DNA from 2 places in the Bradyrhizobium sp. CB1717 genome. Region 1 is predicted to be linked to the other one. Evidence: predicted binding sites of a transcription regulator. Region 1 holds the regulator's gene; the other holds the start of a gene.
The links. Region 1 encodes PhoB, which activates phosphate uptake and scavenging genes when phosphate is short. Its sites were predicted from a motif close to TGTCATNNANCTGTCAT; they were not measured.
Positions count from the first base shown of each region.

Region 2: the regulator PhoB is predicted to act here: its motif matches at 2,795-2,811, upstream of QA649_RS38385 (DUF465 domain-containing protein).

Region 1 is NZ_CP121666.1:8,935,759-8,940,172, reverse strand. It holds gene pstA (phosphate ABC transporter permease PstA) at 1-460, shown strand, start outside; gene pstB (phosphate ABC transporter ATP-binding protein PstB) at 457-1,275, shown strand; gene phoU (phosphate signaling complex protein PhoU) at 1,287-2,003, shown strand; gene phoB (phosphate regulon transcriptional regulator PhoB) at 2,026-2,733, shown strand; gene QA649_RS41590 (GcrA family cell cycle regulator) at 2,983-3,495, opposite strand; gene QA649_RS41585 (aspartate aminotransferase family protein) at 3,950-4,414, shown strand, end outside.
Region 2 is NZ_CP121666.1:8,267,014-8,271,427, forward strand. It holds gene QA649_RS38375 (EAL domain-containing protein) at 1-1,109, opposite strand, end outside; gene QA649_RS38380 (NAD(P)/FAD-dependent oxidoreductase) at 1,312-2,415, shown strand; gene QA649_RS38385 (DUF465 domain-containing protein) at 2,529-2,708, opposite strand; gene QA649_RS38390 (DUF465 domain-containing protein) at 3,037-3,243, shown strand; gene QA649_RS38395 (hypothetical protein) at 3,375-3,593, shown strand; gene QA649_RS38400 (hypothetical protein) at 3,616-3,867, shown strand; gene QA649_RS38405 (GGDEF domain-containing protein) at 3,929-4,414, opposite strand, start outside.

The sequences.
Region 1 (4,414 bases):
GGTGGTGCCGATGCGCGGCTTCTCGGCGATTGCGGGCGCGCTTGCGCTAGCCGTGATCGTCATCCCGGTGGTGCTGCGCACGACCGAGGACATGCTGCTGCTGGTGCCGAACGCGCTGCGCGAGGCCGCCTCCGCGCTCGGCCTGCCGCGCTCGCTGGTGATCAAGCGCATCGCCTATCGTGCGGCCCGATCGGGTCTCATCACCGGCGTGCTGCTCGCCACCGCCCGCGTCGCCGGCGAGACCGCGCCGCTGCTCTTCACCGCGCTGTCGAACCAGTTCTTCAGCCTCGGCCTGAACAAGACGATGGCGAACCTGCCGGTTACCATCAACAACTTCGTGCAGAGCCCCTACGCCTACTGGAAGCAGCTCGCCTGGAGCGGCGCGCTGCTGATCACGATCACCGTGCTTGCCCTGAACATTGGCGCGCGCATCCTCGGCGCCGAGAGGACTGCAAAATGACCGATCTTTCCGTATCCGTGAGTTCCAACGCCCATCTGGCCTCGCAGCCGTTGCCGGAAGCGCCCGCCAAGGTGACGGTGCGCAACCTCAACTTCTATTACGGCGAGCACCACGCGCTGAAGAACATCAACCTGACGCTCGGCAGCAACCGCGTCACGGCGTTCATCGGCCCGTCGGGCTGCGGCAAGTCGACCCTGCTGCGCATCTTCAACCGGATGTACGACCTCTATCCGGGCCAGCGCGTCACCGGTCAGCTGATGCTCGACCAGACCAACATCCTCGACCCGAAGCTGGACCTGAACCTGCTGCGCGCCCGCGTCGGCATGGTGTTCCAGAAGCCGACGCCGTTCCCGATGACGATCTACGAGAACATCGCCTTCGGCATCCGCCTCTATGAGAAGATCTCGAAGTCCGAGATGGACGACCGGGTCGAGAAGGCGCTGCGCGGCGGCGCGCTGTGGAACGAGGTCAAGGACAAGCTCAACGCCTCGGGCCTGTCGCTCTCCGGCGGCCAGCAGCAGCGCCTCTGCATCGCCCGCACCGTCGCGGTGCGGCCTGAAGTGATTTTGTTCGACGAGCCCTGCTCGGCGCTCGATCCGATCTCGACCGCCAAGGTCGAGGAGCTGATCCAGGAACTGTCCGAGAACTACACGATCGCGATCGTCACCCACAACATGCAGCAGGCGGCGCGCGTCTCCGACAAGACCGCTTTCATGTATCTCGGCGAGCTGATCGAGTTCGACGACACCAGCAAGATCTTCACGTCGCCGACCGATCGGCGCACGCAGGATTACATCACCGGCCGGTTCGGCTGAGGAGACGGGACATGGGTTCTGAACATACCGCAAAGGCTTTCGACACCGACCTCCAGGAGCTCACCCGCCTGGTCGCCGAGATGGGCGGCATCGCCGAGCGCATGATCGTCGATTCCGTCGATGCGCTGATCCGCCGCGACGTCGCGCTCGGCCAGCGCGTCGTCACCATCGACGCCGAGCTCGACGCGCTGCAGAAGAAGATCGAGGAGCGCGCCGTGCTCACCATCGCCCGCCGCCAGCCGATGGCGGTGGATCTGCGCGAGATCGTCGGCGCCATGCGCGTTGCGACCGATCTCGAGCGCATCGGCGACCTCGCCAAGAACATGGGAAAGCGCGTCGCCGCGCTCGATGCCGACTTCCATCCGCTCAAACTGTTCCGCGGCCTGGAGCACATGACCGACCTCGTGCAGCAGCAGGTCAAGTCGGTGCTGGACGCCTATGCCGCGCACGATCTGCCGGCTGCGATGGCGGTGTGGAAGGGCGACGAGGAAGTCGACGCCATCTGCACCTCGCTGTTCCGCGAGCTCCTCACCTACATGATGGAGGATCCGCGCAACATCTCGTTCTGCATCCATCTGATGTTCTGCGCCAAGAACATCGAGCGGATCGGCGATCACGCCACCAACATCGCCGAGACCGTGTTCTACATGATCGAGGGCCAGGCCATCACCGACAAGCGGCCGAAGGGCGACATGACGACCTTCGCCACGACGGTCCCGAATACCTGAAGACTTAAGGAGCGACGACACCATGGGCGCACGCATTATGGTGGTTGAGGACGAGGAAGCTCTCACCGAGCTTCTCCGCTACAACCTCGAAGGCGACGGCTATGACGTCGAGACGGTGATGCGCGGCGACGATGCCGACACCCGCCTCAAGGAGCACATCCCCGACCTGATCGTGCTCGACTGGATGCTGCCGGGCCTCTCGGGCATCGAGCTGTGCCGGCGGCTGCGGACCCGTCCCGAGACCAAGCAGCTTCCCATCATCATGCTCACCGCGCGCGGCGAGGAGAGCGAGCGGGTGCGCGGGCTTGCGACCGGCGCCGACGACTACATCGTCAAGCCGTTCTCGGTGCCGGAGCTGCTGGCGCGCGTGAAGGGCCTCCTGCGGCGCGCGAGCCCTGAGCGGCTCGCCACCGTGCTCGCCTATGGCGACATCGAGCTTGATCGCGACAAGCGCCGCGTCGCGCGCTCGGGCCGGCCGATCGATCTCGGCCCGACCGAATATCGCCTGCTGGAGTTCTTCCTGGAGCATCCCGGCCGCGTGTTCTCGCGTGAGCAGTTGCTCGACAGCGTCTGGGGCCGCGACATCTACATCGACGAGCGCACCGTCGACGTCCATATCGGCCGCCTGCGCAAGCTGCTCAATCTCGGTCGCGAGCAGGACCCGATCCGCACCGTCCGCGGCGCCGGCTATGCGCTCGACGATCGCTTTGCGAAGGCCGAGCAGACGTAAGCTGGTTTGGGGGCTATTGCCGCAGCATGGGTGTCGTCCCGGCCGAGTGCGCAATTGCGCACGGGGGCCGGGACCCATACCGCGTGATCTATCGATGAAGCGCGGTGCAAGTTGCGCGGCGCAGCCGCGTCACAGAGAGTCTTCGCCAAACCGCATTCGGTGGTTATGGGTCCCGGCCTTCGCCGGGACGACAGCGGAGTGTGTTGAGCCGTCATCGTGTGACGGCTGCTTCTTGATCTCAGAACAAGCTCACCGCGTGCCCGGCTTGGCCGGCGCGCGACGGCGGTCCGCCGCCGGCTGATACGCCACGCGCGAGTGCTGGGCGCAGTAGGGCAGGCCCGACAGCGCCTTGCCGCCGCAAAAGAAGAAATCCGGGCTCGAGGGATCGCCGACCGGCCAGTGGCAGGTCGCCTCGTTCAATTCGAGCAGCGACAGCCGCTGGCTCATCGGCACCACGTTGTCGTAGGTCACAGGCTCCGCCTCGACTTCGACCTCGAAGGCCTGTGCCAGCGCGGTGTTGCCGCGTGCGATGGGGCGGCTGACCCGCATCATGTGCTGAGCCGGACGCGCCTTGCGCGGCCGGGGAGCTGCCGATGAGGGGCTCTTGGCGCGGCCGGACAGGCCGAGCCTGTGCACCTTGCCGATCACGGCATTACGGGTCACGTTGCCGAGCTCGGCTGCGATCTGGCTGGCCGACAATCCGGCCTCCCAGAGCTTTTTCAGCTGCTCGACGCGATCGTCGGACCAGGTCAAAACCGTCATTGCACCCTTTCCCTCGCCGTGCGGCTGCCGTCCTGGCGCCTTGCGGCGAATGCCTAAGCCTCGAAAAACCCGTGCCGCCAGAATCCCTTAAGGCTCGCCGGGCGTAACCAGAACGCCCGAACGTTTACGCCGGTACATGAGGACTTAGAGGATCAGAACTGCTGCACGAGATGTCGTATCTGACAAGCCAAACGCTACAATATGGCGTGACTCACGCGCAAGAGTCAGCCGACTCGCTTCCACATGTTCCGTGGCAAAAACCCCGCAAATCCGGCACCGCAAGACTACGGATTCAGCGTTTCGCGGGGCTTTCGGGCGGCATTGACACCCGTTCTACCCGGCATAAGATAGTGTCACGTGCCGCCCTTAAAAGGCGGCACGTTTCGTTTTCCGGGCCGGTCAATGGTGCGCTGCGTGAGCGCGTTGAGGCCGTCCGCAACATCAAGTGATCGTCATGACTAACAGCGCCGCGCCGCATTTGCTCCCCGTTTTCGCCAGGGCCGACCTCGGTTTCGAGCGCGGCGAAGGCTGCTGGCTGATCGCGACCAATGGCGAGCGCTATCTCGATTTCACCTCGGGCGTCGCGGTGAACGCGCTTGGCCACGCCCATCCCGCGCTGGTCAAGGCGCTGCAGGAGCAGGCGACCAAGCTCTGGCACATGTCGAACCTGTTCCAGAGCCCGGACGGCGAGAAACTCGCCGCACGTCTGTGCCAGGAAAGCTTCGCGGACTTCGTGTTCTTCTGCAATTCCGGCGCCGAGGCGCTGGAAGGCGTGATCAAGCTGGTCCGCCATCATCACTTCTCCAAGGGTCATCCGGAGCGCTACCGCATCATCACCTTCGAGGGCGCCTTCCATGGCCGCACGTTGGCGACGCTGGCTGCGACGGGATCTGCAAAATATCTCGAAGGGTTCGGTCCG
Region 2 (4,414 bases), 670 kb from region 1:
ATCGTCTCGGCGCTGCGGTTGGCGAGCAGATAGCGGCCGTCCTTGACCTGCTCCACGATCAGCGCGACCGGGATGTTGTCGACGACGAGCTCGAGGAACTTCTTGGTGCTCTCCAGCTCCTGCGACAACGAGCGGCGGTCGGTGATGTCCTCGAACACCAGCAGCAGGAATTCCGGCTTGTTGCTCTCGTTGCGGACCACGATCCGGATCGAGGCCACCATGCGCCGCTCGCCGCTGCGGTCGACGTCGAATTCATTGCGGAATTGACCATCCGGCGCCGCCAGCGCCGCCCGGTCGGCCGCCTCGATGCTCGCTGCCGAGCCCGGCGCAAACAGCTCCCGCGCATTCCTGCCGACGGCGTAGTCCCGCGACAGTCCCCAGAACCGCTCATAGGCGCTGTTCGCGAAGATGTAGCAACCGTCGTCGATGTTCTTGGCGGCCACGCAGGCCGGCACATGGTCGAGCACCGATTCCAGGAATTGCTTGGTGGAGGCGAGCTGCCGCGACAGCTTGCGCTGGTCGCTGACGTCGAGATGAGTTGCGACCGATCCGCCGTTCGGCAGGATGAAATATTTCACCAGGATGGCCCGCCCGTCGGGCAGCTCGGTGATCAGGCCGTTGGGGCTTGCCGCCTTCTCGTAGAATTCGTCGTCCGAGATGCCGCCGAGGACGCCCCGCTTGCGCCTGAGCTCGAGGATGTCGTAGCCGTTCATGCCGGCCCACAGGTCCGAGCGGGTCAGGCCGTAAATATCGAGATAGCGGTCGTTGCAGAAGATGATGCGCCGCTGCGCATCGGTCATCACCACGCCCTGGTTGAGATTGTTCATGGCGGAGGAGACGAAGGCGTTGCGCCGCAATTGCAGCCGCCTCGTCCGGCGCAGCGCCGAATGGACCCACAAGGCGACGGAGGCCAGGAACGCACAGACGACGATGCCCGCGATCAGGACTTCCCAGATCAGGTTGGGATCGAGCTGGCCGATGTAGCTCGGCGGGGCGAGTCCGTCCGAGAGCGCAAAGGCGCGCGCAGGCGCGACCGCGCTGGCCAGGCACACGACGGCCTGCACAGCAATCGGAAGCGTGCTGCCCACGTGCCAGTTCTTCTCAGCCATCAGCCACCCGCGATTTCAACGTCGGATTGTCTGGCCTCGCGGGTTTGGATCGGGTAAACGCCTGTACGTGCAACAGAAAAATGTGACGCCAAATACGGCAATTGCCCTGACATGATAAATGCTTCCTTAACGGAAAACGGCCCCAAGCCTTCGTTCTCAGGTCCAATTCCACCGGCGCTTCCAGCGGACGTCCTGCACAACCATGGATAAGGTCGACTGCATCGTCATCGGAGCCGGCGTCGTCGGGCTTGCGGTGGCCCGGCGGCTTGCGCAGGCCGGGCGCGAGGTCATCGTGCTCGAGGAAGCCGAGGCCATCGGCACCATCACCTCCTCGCGCAACAGCGAGGTCATCCATGCCGGCATCTACTACCGCGCCGGAAGCTGGATGGCGCGGATGTGCGTCAGCGGCAAGCACGCGCTCTACCGCTACTGCGGCGAGCGCGGCATCCCCCACAAGAACTGCGGCAAGCTGATCGTCGCGACCAACGCGAAGGAAACCGAGAAGCTGCAATCGATCAAGGCGCACGCCGAGGCCAATGGCGTGCTCGACATGCAGCTGCTCACGGGCGAGGCCGCACGCGCGCTGGAGCCTGCGCTGGCCTGTGACGCCGCGCTGCTCTCACCCTCGACCGGCATCATCGACAGCCACGCCTACATGCTCTCGCTGCGCGGCGAGGCCGAGGAAGCCGGCGCGGCGTTCGCGTTTCACACCCCGCTGGTCCGCGCCAAGGCGGCGGCTGGCGTGATCGAAGTCGAGGCCGGCGGCGAGGCGCCGATGACGCTGCAATGCAGCCTCCTCGTCAACGCTGCGGGACTCTCGGCGACGACGGTCGCGCGCAACATCGAGGGTATGCCGCTGGACCGGATTCCGCCGGCCTATCTCGCCAAGGGAAACTACTTCAGCTGCAGCGCCAGGGCGCCGTTCTCGCGCCTGATCTATCCGGTGCCCGAGCCCGGTGGGCTGGGGGTGCATTTGACGCTGGACATGGCAGGGCAGGCGCGTTTCGGTCCTGATGTCGAGTGGATCGAGACGATCAACTACGAGGTCGACCCGTCACGCGCCGAGCGCTTCTATCCGGCGATCCGCAAGTACTGGCCGACGCTGCCCGACGGCGCGTTGATGCCGAGCTATTCGGGCATCCGTCCGAAGATCGTGCCACCGGCGGTCGCCACGCAGGATTTTTTGATGCAAGGGCCGCGCGATCATGGCGTCGCAGGCCTGATCAATCTGTTCGGCATCGAATCGCCGGGACTGACGTCCTCGCTCGCGATCGCCGATCACGTTGCCGAGCTCGCAGAGATCTAGGCCACGCGCAACGATGATTGCGCGAGGTCTCGCACCTTGCAGCAGGGATGAGCGCAAAGGCTCTCATCCCTGCCTGAAAGGGTGCGATCAACTCAACACTGTTACGGGGGTTACTAGTGGAGCGTATCGCCTTGCTTCAGACGCTCAATCTGGTCCTTGACCATCAACTTCCGGCGCTTCAACTCAACAATTTGCAGGTCGTCTGTTGAAAGGTGCACGAGAGCTTCGTGCAATTCGTTTTCGAGAAGTTTGTGTTTCCGCTCCAATTCAACAAGATGTGCCTGAATTGTCATTCGAAACCTCCTCGGTAGGGTTGAACCTCAGGATTCGATCCGGACGGCGAAGTCTACATCACCGATTCGTTCTGTCGATGGATATCCGTCGTCGCCCCGTCATTTTTGAAAATACATATGTAATGAAGCGTGAGTACGGAACCGCGCGGAAAAAATCCATGATATCAATGCGCTTGCGCGGCGCCGTAGCGACTTGCAGAAATATGTTGCGGGAGATCGGCGGTCGATGGTCGCAGATCGCTTGCGGTCACGCCGCGCAAGGACGATAATTTCCACAGGGCATCCACAGCCCAGATCACACGCCTATCGGTTTTCGGCCACCGCAGACATGACCCATGAAGACGAGCGTGAGCTCGAAGCCGAGCTCACCCGGTTGCAGCAGGAACACCGAGATCTCGATGCCGCGATCGATGCACTGCATCAATCGCCTGCCCCCGACCTATTGCGGTTACAGCGGCTGAAGAAGCGCAAGCTGTTGTTGCGCGACCGCATCGCGTTCATCGAAGACCAGATCACGCCCGACATCATCGCCTGATCGCGTCCCGCACTGTCGTGACGCCTCCCCGCGCGTCTGAATCCACTTGACTCAAAAAGAACAAAATAGGAACATTCCTGCGACCGACGCCCCCAGGAAACGCCCAAGGAAAACTCACGAGGACAACGCAGATGCCGGCACCCGCCCTTTTGGACAACAGCCACTATGAACAGGCCTGCGATCAAGCGATCGCGATGTGCGACGGCAATCTGCGCAGCACCATCAAGGCGCTGATCATGGCCAACGAATATCTGGAGGCGGAGCTCGAAGAATTGCAGGCGGCAATTTCCGCCGGCTGCATTCCCGAGACCACGCGCAGCAAGGTGCGGAGCAAGAGCAGCGCCGCTTAACTTTCAACATTGGAGCAACGCCATGTCGGATGTGACCTATTACGTTGCAATGCCCTTTTTGATCGATGCCGACGGATCCCCCGTCGCAGGCGCGGCGGAGGAGTGTCAGTCCTCATCGGCAGCGCTACGGCGCGCCGAGATTCTGGCGCGCGGTGCCGGCCATATCGGCGCGGTCGCCTTCAGTCGCAGCGGCGATCCCATGACCGGCGAATTCGGCGACGCGACGCTGCTGCGCAAATTCGGCAACGTGCCGGAAGATCTCGCCACGCTGTAAGGAATTATTGTTCGAGCATGATCTTTTCGGAAAACCGCTTCACACTTTTCCGGATCATGCTCTAGCTGCTGATGAGCCTGATCCGCGGCTCGTGTCGGCGACGCGCCTTGCGCACATACATGGCGGCATCGGCCTCCTCCAGGGCGCGGCCTGCATCGGAATGCGGACCGAGCAAGGCGATTCCGGCGGAGGCGCCCGCCATCACCTGCTGCCCGCGGAAGTCGAAGGACAATTCGTCGATCGCCTGCTCGAAGGTTGCGGCCTTCGCCTTGGCATCGGTCTCATTGAGATTCCACAACAGCAGCGCGAACTCGTCGCCGCCGAGCCGGCCGACCACGTCGGAGGCGCGGACCTGCCGCGTCAGCGTCGCGACGATCGCCTTGAGCACCTTATCGCCGGCGGCATGGCCGAAGGAATCGTTGATCGGCTTCAGCCGGTCGACATCGAGCACGATCAGCGCGCCGCTGGCGCGATACCGCTTCATGTAGGCAATGGCGCGCGTGAGCTCGCGCTCGAAGCCGCGCCGGTTGGGAATCTCGAGCAGGAA